2 regions of the Pseudomonas paraeruginosa genome follow, and region 2 is predicted to be linked to the other one. Evidence: predicted binding sites of a transcription regulator. Region 2 holds the regulator's gene; the other holds the start of a gene.
The links. The regulator LexA, encoded in region 2, represses DNA repair genes until DNA is damaged. The targets are predictions, from matches to a motif close to CTGTNTNNNNANACAG.

Region 1: imuA (translesion DNA synthesis-associated protein ImuA) is a predicted target of LexA. The motif match lies at 1,783-1,798, and genes of this name have one in related genera.

Annotation. Positions count from the first base shown of each region.
Region 1 is NZ_CP020560.1:4,614,302-4,618,708, forward strand. It holds gene B7D75_RS21905 (STN domain-containing protein) at 1-394, opposite strand, end outside; gene B7D75_RS21910 (hypothetical protein) at 560-880, shown strand; gene pigA (biliverdin-producing heme oxygenase PigA) at 1,031-1,627, opposite strand; gene imuA (translesion DNA synthesis-associated protein ImuA) at 1,882-2,487, shown strand; gene B7D75_RS21925 (Y-family DNA polymerase) at 2,495-3,910, shown strand; gene dnaE2 (error-prone DNA polymerase) at 3,886-4,407, shown strand, end outside.
Region 2 is NZ_CP020560.1:2,113,256-2,117,662, forward strand. It holds gene topA (type I DNA topoisomerase) at 1-181, shown strand, start outside; gene B7D75_RS10120 (DUF6586 family protein) at 288-806, shown strand; gene B7D75_RS10125 (hypothetical protein) at 1,013-1,246, shown strand; gene sulA (SOS-induced cell division inhibitor SulA) at 1,270-1,761, opposite strand; gene lexA (transcriptional repressor LexA) at 1,773-2,387, opposite strand; gene psrA (transcriptional regulator PsrA) at 2,619-3,320, shown strand; gene nagZ (beta-N-acetylhexosaminidase) at 3,513-4,407, shown strand, end outside.

The DNA.
Region 1 (4,407 bases), 2.5 Mb from region 2:
GCGCGGCCCGCGACGAGGAGATCGGCGACGCAACGACGCTCCTGGCGGCTTGCGCCGGCAGCAGGGTGAACGCCTCCTGGCTGGTATAGCGCGCCATCAGACCGGTGCCGTCGAGCAGCCGGGCCAGGGCGTCACTGGCGGTGAAGCGGCCCTGCAATCGTGCCGAACGCCGCCCGCGGGCCAGTTCGCCATCCACCAGAACCGCCATTCCCGTCACTCCGCTGTAGGTCACCAGCGCCGCTGCCAGGCCCTGCGGGGGAATATCGAATTCATGCACCGCCAGGCGCAACGTCGGCCTGCCACTTTCACCCGGCACGGCGCCGGGCGCCGGCAACACCATGCCGAGGCCGAGCAACGACACTGCACACGACCTTGCCACCCCGAGGATCGACATCGACGGATTCCAGTCCGAACTACCCGGTGCAGGCCAGATGGCCATCACCCAGGAGGGACATCCTGATGGCACTGTGTGACTGTGGTGTGACGGCGCGCGCGGTGACATGTTTTCGCCGATTGCCGTATAAGCGGGAAACCACCATCCCAGCGCGGGAGAATCGTCATGCACCGTTCATCGCGGATCCTGCCGGGCCTGTTCCTGGGCCTGGCCATGTCCACCGCCCAGGCCGACGAGCCGACGCCACCGGCGAACTGCATCAGCACCGAGGTCAATGGTTACCAGGCGCTGTCCTATGAATGCCTGAGCCAGCAGATGGCCGACCCGGAGAGCGCGGCCAGGGCCCGCCGCGAACAGGAGCTGGATTCCGCCGCCATCGTCCGGCGTCCGCCAAACCAGCTCGGCCTGTACAACCAGTCGGCGACACGCATTCGCCTGGGTACCTCGTTCGGCAACTCGGTGGAAGCGCAGCGGCCACCTCGTTAAGGGCTCCCATCTGCCGACGCCGGCCTTCATTCGCCCTGCCGGTCGGACACGCTGTTCCTGGCCGGCGGCAAGACAAAAAAAGCCCCGGACCAGGCCGGGGCACTCGTCGTCGGCAGGGTTGGCCGCCGACCAAAGGAGAAGGAACGCCACTCAGGCGAAGGTACGCTCCAGCAGGTCGCCGAAACGATTGAAGGCATCGCTGGCGCCCTTCGCGGCCAGGCGCTCTTCCTCGTCGTTCAGTTCGATGCCGTCGAGGATCGCCACGAAGCTCTTCCAGCCCTGGGCGCGACCGCCTTCCGGTTCGGCCAGGTGGCGGGCGCCGAAGTTCTCGTCGAGCTCGAGGGCGGCGGCCTTCTTGAACAGGAACGCCGCGCCCAGCTTCGAGCCCTCGGAAACGAACAGCCAGCCCAGCGCCTCGGCCAGGCTCAGGTCGGCCTCGCGCACGCTCTGGTCGCCTTCCGGCACGGCGTGGCCGAGGTCGGCCAGGTCGGCACGGGCGGCATCGTCGCGGGCGCGGGAAGCCAGGTCGGGGAACAGGCGGGCCAGCGCCTCGTTGCGATAAAGCGGCTCCAGGTCATGCTGGAAGAGATACTGGGCAGCGACGAAGCGGGCGAAGTTGTCTCGGCTGGCGAAGGGTTCCTTGCTCTTCACCAGGCTCTCCAGGCGCTGGTGCGGCTCGTTGGTCAGCAGGTTGAGGCGTTGCGAACGCAGGTTTTGCCGAGTGGATTCGGGGGCCAGGGTATCCATTAGGGAAATTCCTTTCGAGAGACGGAACGCATTGGACCGCCGAGGCGTGCCCAAATATGAATAACGATTCTCAATTATATTCGTTATTGAGTCTCAATGGCATAGAAAAGGATGCCGACCGACAGCCATTGACCAGAAAAGGACTACAGCAAATACTGTATTTACATACAGTAAACGAGTCATTTTCCTTGGCCTCCCTGTCATCCGTAGCCCAGCGTTCCCCTCTCGACACTCTCCCGGGACAAGGAGCAGGCATAGACCTGAATACCCTGCTCGATGCCCGTCGGGTCTGGAAAGGCCAATCCGCTCTCCCGGCCAGCAGCTCCCAGCCCACCGGGCATGCGCGCCTGGACGCGCTGCTACCGGGCGGCGGCTGGCCGGAGCATGCCCTGAGCGAAATCCTCCACGCCCGCGACGGCGTCGGCGAGCTGCAATTGCTGCTACCTACCCTGGTCCGCCTGACCCGGGCACAACGCCGCGTAGTGCTGGTCGGCGCGCCGTACCTGCCCTATCCGCAGGCCTGGCTCGCCGCCGCGGTCGATCTGCGCCACCTGGTCCTGGTCCAGGCCAGCGGCCGTGACGCCCTGTGGGCCGCCGAGCAATGCCTGCGTTCGGGCAGTTGCGCCGCCGTGCTGTGCTGGCCGCAGCAGGCCGATGACCGCGCCCTGCGTCGACTCCAGGTAGCCGCCGAAAGCGGCCAGGCGCTGGGGTTCGCCTATCGCCCCCTGCGCGAAGCGGTCAATCCCTCGCCCGCGGCGCTGCGCCTGTGCCTGGAGAGCCACCCCGCGCGCCTGCGCATCCTCAAGTGCCGGGGCGGCCTCGCGCCGGCGACCTCCCTGCCGGCCAGCGCCTGGCAATGAGGCGGCCATGCTCTGGGCTTGCATTCTCCTGCCGCAGCTGGCCATGGACAGCGCCTTGCGCCAACGGTCGGATCCCGGGGCGCCGCTGGCGCTGCTCGGGGGACCGCCGCAACGCCGCCTGCTGCGGGCGGTCAACCCGGCGGCGCGCGCCCTCGGCCTGAAGCCCGGGCAGTCGCTGATCGCCGCCCAGGCCCTGAGCCGGGTCTTCGCCACGGCAGAGTACGACCTCGTCGCCATCGAACGCTGGCAGGCCTTTCTCGCCGCCTGGGCCTATGGCTTCAGTTCGCAGGTCAGCCTGCACTATCCACGCGCGCTGCTGCTGGAGGTACAGTCGAGCCTTGCCCTGTTCGGTCCCTGGCCGCGCTTCGAGGCGCGCCTGCGCAGGGAGCTGACGGCCCTGGGTTTCAGCCACCGCCTGTGCCTGGCGCCGAACCCGGCGGCGGCCAGGGTGCTGGTGGACAGCCAGGACGGGCTGGCCATCGAGGACGACGACGCGCTGCGTCGCCACCTGGCCAGCCTCCCGCTCGACCGGCTGGGACTGTCCCGGGACCTGACGACCGCCCTCGGGCGCATGGGGCTGCGCCACCTGCGACAGGTCCTCGACCTGCCGCGCGCGGCCCTGGCCCGCCGCTTCCCTGCCGAACTGCTGCTGCAGATCGATCGCATCGGCGGACGCATCCCCCTGGCCCTGGAGCACTACCGGCCGCCGGACGTATTCGATCTGCGCATCGAGCTCAACTTCGACGTGGAATCCCACCAGGCCCTGCTCTTCCCCCTGCGCCGGCTGACCGCCGACCTCGCGGCCTTTCTCGCCGGACGCGACAGCGGCGTGCAGCGCTTCAGCCTGCGCCTGGAGCATCACGGACGCGCCGACAGCCTGGTCACGATCGGCCTGCTCGGCGCCGAGCGCGAGGCGGCCATGCTGTTCGAACTGACCCGCGGCCGCCTCGAACAACTGCAATTGCCCGCGCCAGTGCATGCCGTGCGCCTGCTGGCCGACGAACTGCCCCCCTTCACCCCGCGGCACAGGGAACTGTTCGACGAGCGTCCGCAGCAGTTCCTCGCCTGGGACCAGTTGCGGGAACGCCTGCGGGCACGTCTGGGCGACGAGGCAGTACACGGCCTGAGCGCTGTCGCCGAACATCGTCCGGAGCGCAGCTGGCGGCTGGAGACCTGCGACAGGTCCGTGCCGCTGGCTCCCGCCGGCCTCCGCCCCGGTTGGCTGCTGATGGAGCCCCGGCCCCTCGGCGAGGCGCTGCCGACCGTGCTGGCCGGCCCCGAGCGCATCGAGTCGGGCTGGTGGGACGGCGAAGACATCCGTCGCGACTACTACCTGGTGGAAACCCGTTCCGGCCAACGCGCCTGGGTCTACCGCGAGGTCGGCAGCGAAGGGCCGCTGTGGCTGCATGGCTGGTTCGCATGAGCGCCTACGCCGAGCTGCACTGCCTGTCCAATTTCAGCTTCCAGCGTGGCGCCTCCAGCGCTGCGGAGCTCTTCGCCCGCGCTGCCCGCCTGGGCTACCGGGCCCTGGCGATCACCGACGAATGCAGCCTGGCCGGCATCGTGCGGGCCTGGCAGGCGGCGCGGGAGTACCGGGTGAAATTGCTCGTCGGCAGCGAGATCCGCCTCGAACAGGGACCGAAACTGGTCCTGCTGGTGGAGGACCTGGTGGGCTACCAGCAGCTCTGCCGGCTCATCACCCGTGGCCGGCGGCGGGCCGACAAGGGCAGTTATCGGCTGCTGCGCGAAGACCTGCAACCTGCGCTGGACGGAGTGTTGGCGATCTGGCTGGCCGAGCCGGGCGATGACGACGATGCCGCCTGGCTCGGCGAATGCTTCCCGCAACGCCTGTGGCTGGGCGTCGAGCTGCATCGCGGCGCCGATGACGACGCTCGCCTGCGCGGCCTGCTGGCGCTCGCT
Region 2 (4,407 bases):
GGATCCGAAGTACCACTACCTCTGCGATGCCCCGCAGAAAGACCCGGATGGCCGTCCCGCGGTGATCCGTTTCAGCCGCAAGACCAAGGAGCAGTACGTGCAGTCCGAGGTCGACGGCAAGCCCACCGGCTGGCGCGCGTTCTACGACGGCGGCAAGTGGAAGGTCGAAGACAAGCGCTGATGGATGGCGCGCCCCGTTGCCTGGGGCGCGCTTATACTGCGCGAGGGCCGGGTGCCTGACCTGGTCTGTGAGACGCTTTCCTTCTGTTGCCTCCGGGAGTATCGGCATGGCTCAAGAGCTCTATACCCGCACCAACCAGAAGCTGTATTTCGCCGGGTTGGCTCTGGACGCCTGGAAGCGGGCCGATGCCGAGCGGGCGATGAATGCCCAGGCGATCATCCAGGCGGAGCGCGAGTCGGCACTGTTCCACCTCTATGGCGCAGTGCTCGGTGTATGCCACGAGATCGCCGGTTACTACCGTCTGCCGCAGGCTGCCGCTCCTCGCGTGGATGCATTGCTGAATGCCGAAGTGCTGGCGGCCGCGCCCAGCCCCGAGCTGGCTGAGCTGGTGGAGTTGGCGTCGCAGCCGGAAACCTGGCTGGCGCAGTTGCTGGACGCCTACTCCGAGTTGTTCCTGCCGCCGCAGCCGAGCAAGGCGGTGAAGATCGACCCGACGACGCCGCTGATCGTCGCGGTCAACATCGATGAGGAGGCGCCGGCACTTTCCCGCGAGACCCTGGAGGAGTGGCGCCAGTCGCTGAAGCAATTGCTCCTGCGTTTCCGTGAAAGCTTGACCGAGCTGTAACGGCACCGTCATTCGCCGATCAGCGGTAGGGTCTTTTCCTCCTGTTCCAGTCGGTTGATTTGCCAGTAAAAAAAATTTACCTGATGCCGTCGCGGCGCTCTGGAACCGTATTCACGGGCCGGTGATGGGGCGCGGGAAGCGGATGTGGACTAGGGATGCCGGGGATGGGCTGTTACAATGTCACGTCTTTGTAGAGAGCGTCTGTCATGCCAACATCCTTCCTTGAAATCGTAGAAATGCCCGACGGGCGCATAGTGCTGCGTCGCGCCGATGACGAGGAGGCGCTGGTGACCCTGGAATTCTCCGGGGATGCGAAGAATTTCCTGCAGGGCCAGCATGTCGAAGTGGCCAAGGCCATGTTCAACGTCGGCGTGCAAATGGCTGGCCGCCTTGCCGAAGGCGAGATCGAACACGACGAAGGTCCGCGCGTTCTGCACTGAACTGCCCCCTTTGCCCTTCCCCTTCAACCCAGGCGAATATTCAGGCTCTGGGCCTGACCCTGTTGGGCGGCGCGGGACAGTTGCCGGCGTGCTGCTCGGCCCAAGGGTTCCAGCCAACTGACCACCGTATGGCTGCGGCCCAGGCGCAAGGCTTCGCAACTGAGTGCCAGGGCGCTGGCATTGTCCTTGGCTTGTAGCAGCAGGATACGTTCGCGATTCAGCCCGGCGCGGCGCAGCCATTCGTGAGTAAGGCTCGCTGGCGGGGCGATCAGGGTCAGCCAGCGAGCATCGCGGGACTGCTCCTGCTCCTCGCTGAGTTCGCGCAGGATCGGCGCCAGCAGGGTCAGGCAATGGCCAGGCAGGCCGCTTAGCGACAGCTCACTGAAGGCGGCGGGCTCTTCGGCATTTGACGGACTATCGATTACGTCGTCGAGCAGGGGGGCGCCGTTGCTGGCCCAGAAGGCTTCCTGGAACAGTGGCAACTGGGCGCTGGGCAGCGAGTGGGAGGTCTGCATGGTATCTCCTGTCAGCGCCGGATCACGCCGACGCTCAAGCCTTCGATGATCAGTTCCTGCTCCTTCAGATCGACTTCGATCGGAGCGAACTCGGGGTTTTCCGCCAGCAGCCAGACCTTGCTGCCTTCGCGCTTGAAGCGTTTCACCGTGACCTCCTCGCCGAGCCGCGCGACCACCACCTGGCCATTGCGCGCTTCGCGGGTGACGTGGACGGCCAGCAGGTCGCCGTCGAGGATGCCGATGTCCTTCATGCTCATGCCGCGCACGCGCAACAGGTAGTCGGCGCGAGGATTGAAGAAGGCGGGATTGATCCGGCAGGATTCCTCGATGTTCTGTTCGGCGAGAATCGGTGCGCCGGCGGCGACCCGGCCGATCACCGGCAGGCCTTCGTCGTCGTTCGCCGCGTGCGGTTCGAAGCCGGGGATGCGAATGCCGCGGGAAGCGCCCGGGGTCATCTCGATGGCGCCCTTGCGCGCCAGCGCCTTGAGGTGCTCCTCGGCGGCGTTCGGCGACTTGAAGCCGAGTTCCTGGGCGATTTCCGCGCGGGTCGGCGGAAAGCCGTGGTCTTCCAGGCAGCGCTTGATGAAGGAGAGGATCTCGGATTGGCGGGGCGTCAGCTTCTGCATGTCGTCGCTCTGTGTTTTTATCCAGTGCCTGGGATTATATACAGTGAGCCTGCGCTGGCAATGTTTTTCCGCATGGCATTTCTTCGAGCGCGCGGAACAGGGTTGGCCGGCGTCTTGCTTCCGTTTTTCCGGACTTCTCTGTACTTTTCTGACCGGTGCGTCATCTGCCGCTTGACAAGGGATGTGGCTGAAACGTATGTTTCAAACAAGTGTTTGTCAGGCGGAGAAACCATGGCCCAGTCGGAAACCGTCGAACGCATTCTCGATGCGGCGGAACAGCTGTTCGCGGAAAAAGGCTTCGCCGAAACCTCGTTGCGCCTGATCACCAGCAAGGCCGGGGTCAACCTGGCGGCGGTGAACTATCACTTCGGCTCGAAGAAGGCGCTGATCCAGGCGGTATTCTCGCGCTTCCTCGGGCCGTTCTGTGCCAGCCTGGAAAAGGAACTGGATCGCCGCCAGGCCAAGCCCGAAGCCCTGCACGCCAGCCTGGAGGACCTCCTGCACCTGCTGGTGTCCCAGGCGATGGCGGTGAAGCCGCGCAGCGGCAATGACCTGTCGATCTTCATGCGCTTGCTCGGCCTGGCCTTCAGCCAGAGCCAGGGGCACCTGCGCAAGTACCTGGAAGAGGTGTACGGCAAGGTCTTCCGCCGCTACATGCTGCTGGTCAACGAAGCGGCGCCGAAACTGCCGCCCATCGAACTGTTCTGGCGCGTGCATTTCATGCTCGGCGCGGCCGCCTTCAGCATGTCGGGTATCAAGGCCCTGCGGGCGATGGCGGAGAACGACTTCGGCGTGAATACCTCCACCGAGCAGGTGATGCACCTGATGGTGCCGTTCTTCGCGGCCGGCATGCGCGCCGAAAGCGGGATCGACGATCCGCTGCTGGCCGGCGCGCAGCTGCGCTCGCGCAGCAAGGCTCCCGCCAAGGTCTGAACCCGAACGGCGTCCCGACGGGCGCCGCTTCTTTCCTTTCCCTTCGGGTGCGCGGAACTCCGGGCTCCCGCTCGGCTCCATTGTCCTGCGCCGCTGCCGGCACTTAAGTCTTTCACCCGGGTGCAGTACAGTGTGCGCTGTCTGAAGCCCGTCATGGCGGGCTTCGCTGTTTTCCCGGCCATAGGACTCCTCATGCAAGGCTCTCTGATGCTCGACGTCGGCGGCACCTGGCTGACCGCCGAGGACCGCCAAATCCTGCGCCACCCCGAGGTGGGCGGTTTGATCATCTTCGCTCGCAACATCGAGCATCCCGCCCAGGTTCGCGAGTTGTGCGCGGCGATTCGCGCCATCCGCCCCGACCTGCTGCTGGCCGTCGACCAGGAAGGAGGGCGCGTGCAGCGCCTGCGCCAGGGCTTCGTGCGCCTTCCGGCGATGCGCGCGATCGCCGACAACCCGAACGCCGAAGAGCTGGCCGAGCATTGTGGCTGGCTGATGGCGACCGAAGTACAGGCGGTCGGCCTCGACCTGAGCTTCGCCCCGGTGCTCGACCTCGATCACCAGCGCAGCGCCGTGGTCGGCAGTCGCGCCTTCGAGGGCAACCCCGAGCGCGCCGCGCAGCTCGCCGGGGCGTTCATCCGCGGCATGCACGCCGCCGGCATGGCTGCCACCGGCAAGCATTTTCCCGGTCACGGCTGGGCGGAGGCCGATTCCCATGTGGCTATCCCGGAAGACGAGCGCAGCCTCGACGAGATCCGCCGCAGCGACCTGGTCCCGTTCGCCCGCCTGGCCGGCCGGCTCGACGCGCTGATGCCGGCCCATGTGATCTATCCGCGGGTCGATCCGCAGCCCGCCGGCTTTTCCCGGCGCTGGTTGCAGGAGATCCTGCGCGGCGAGCTGAAGTTCGACGGGGTGATCTTCAGTGATGACCTGTCGATGGCCGGTGCGCATGTGGTCGGCGACGCCGCCAGTCGCATCGAGGCCGCCCTGGCCGCGGGCTGCGACATGGGCCTGGTGTGCAACGATCGCGGTTCCGCCGAGCTGGCCCTGGGTGCCCTGCAGCGCCTGAAGGTCACGCCGTCACCGCGCC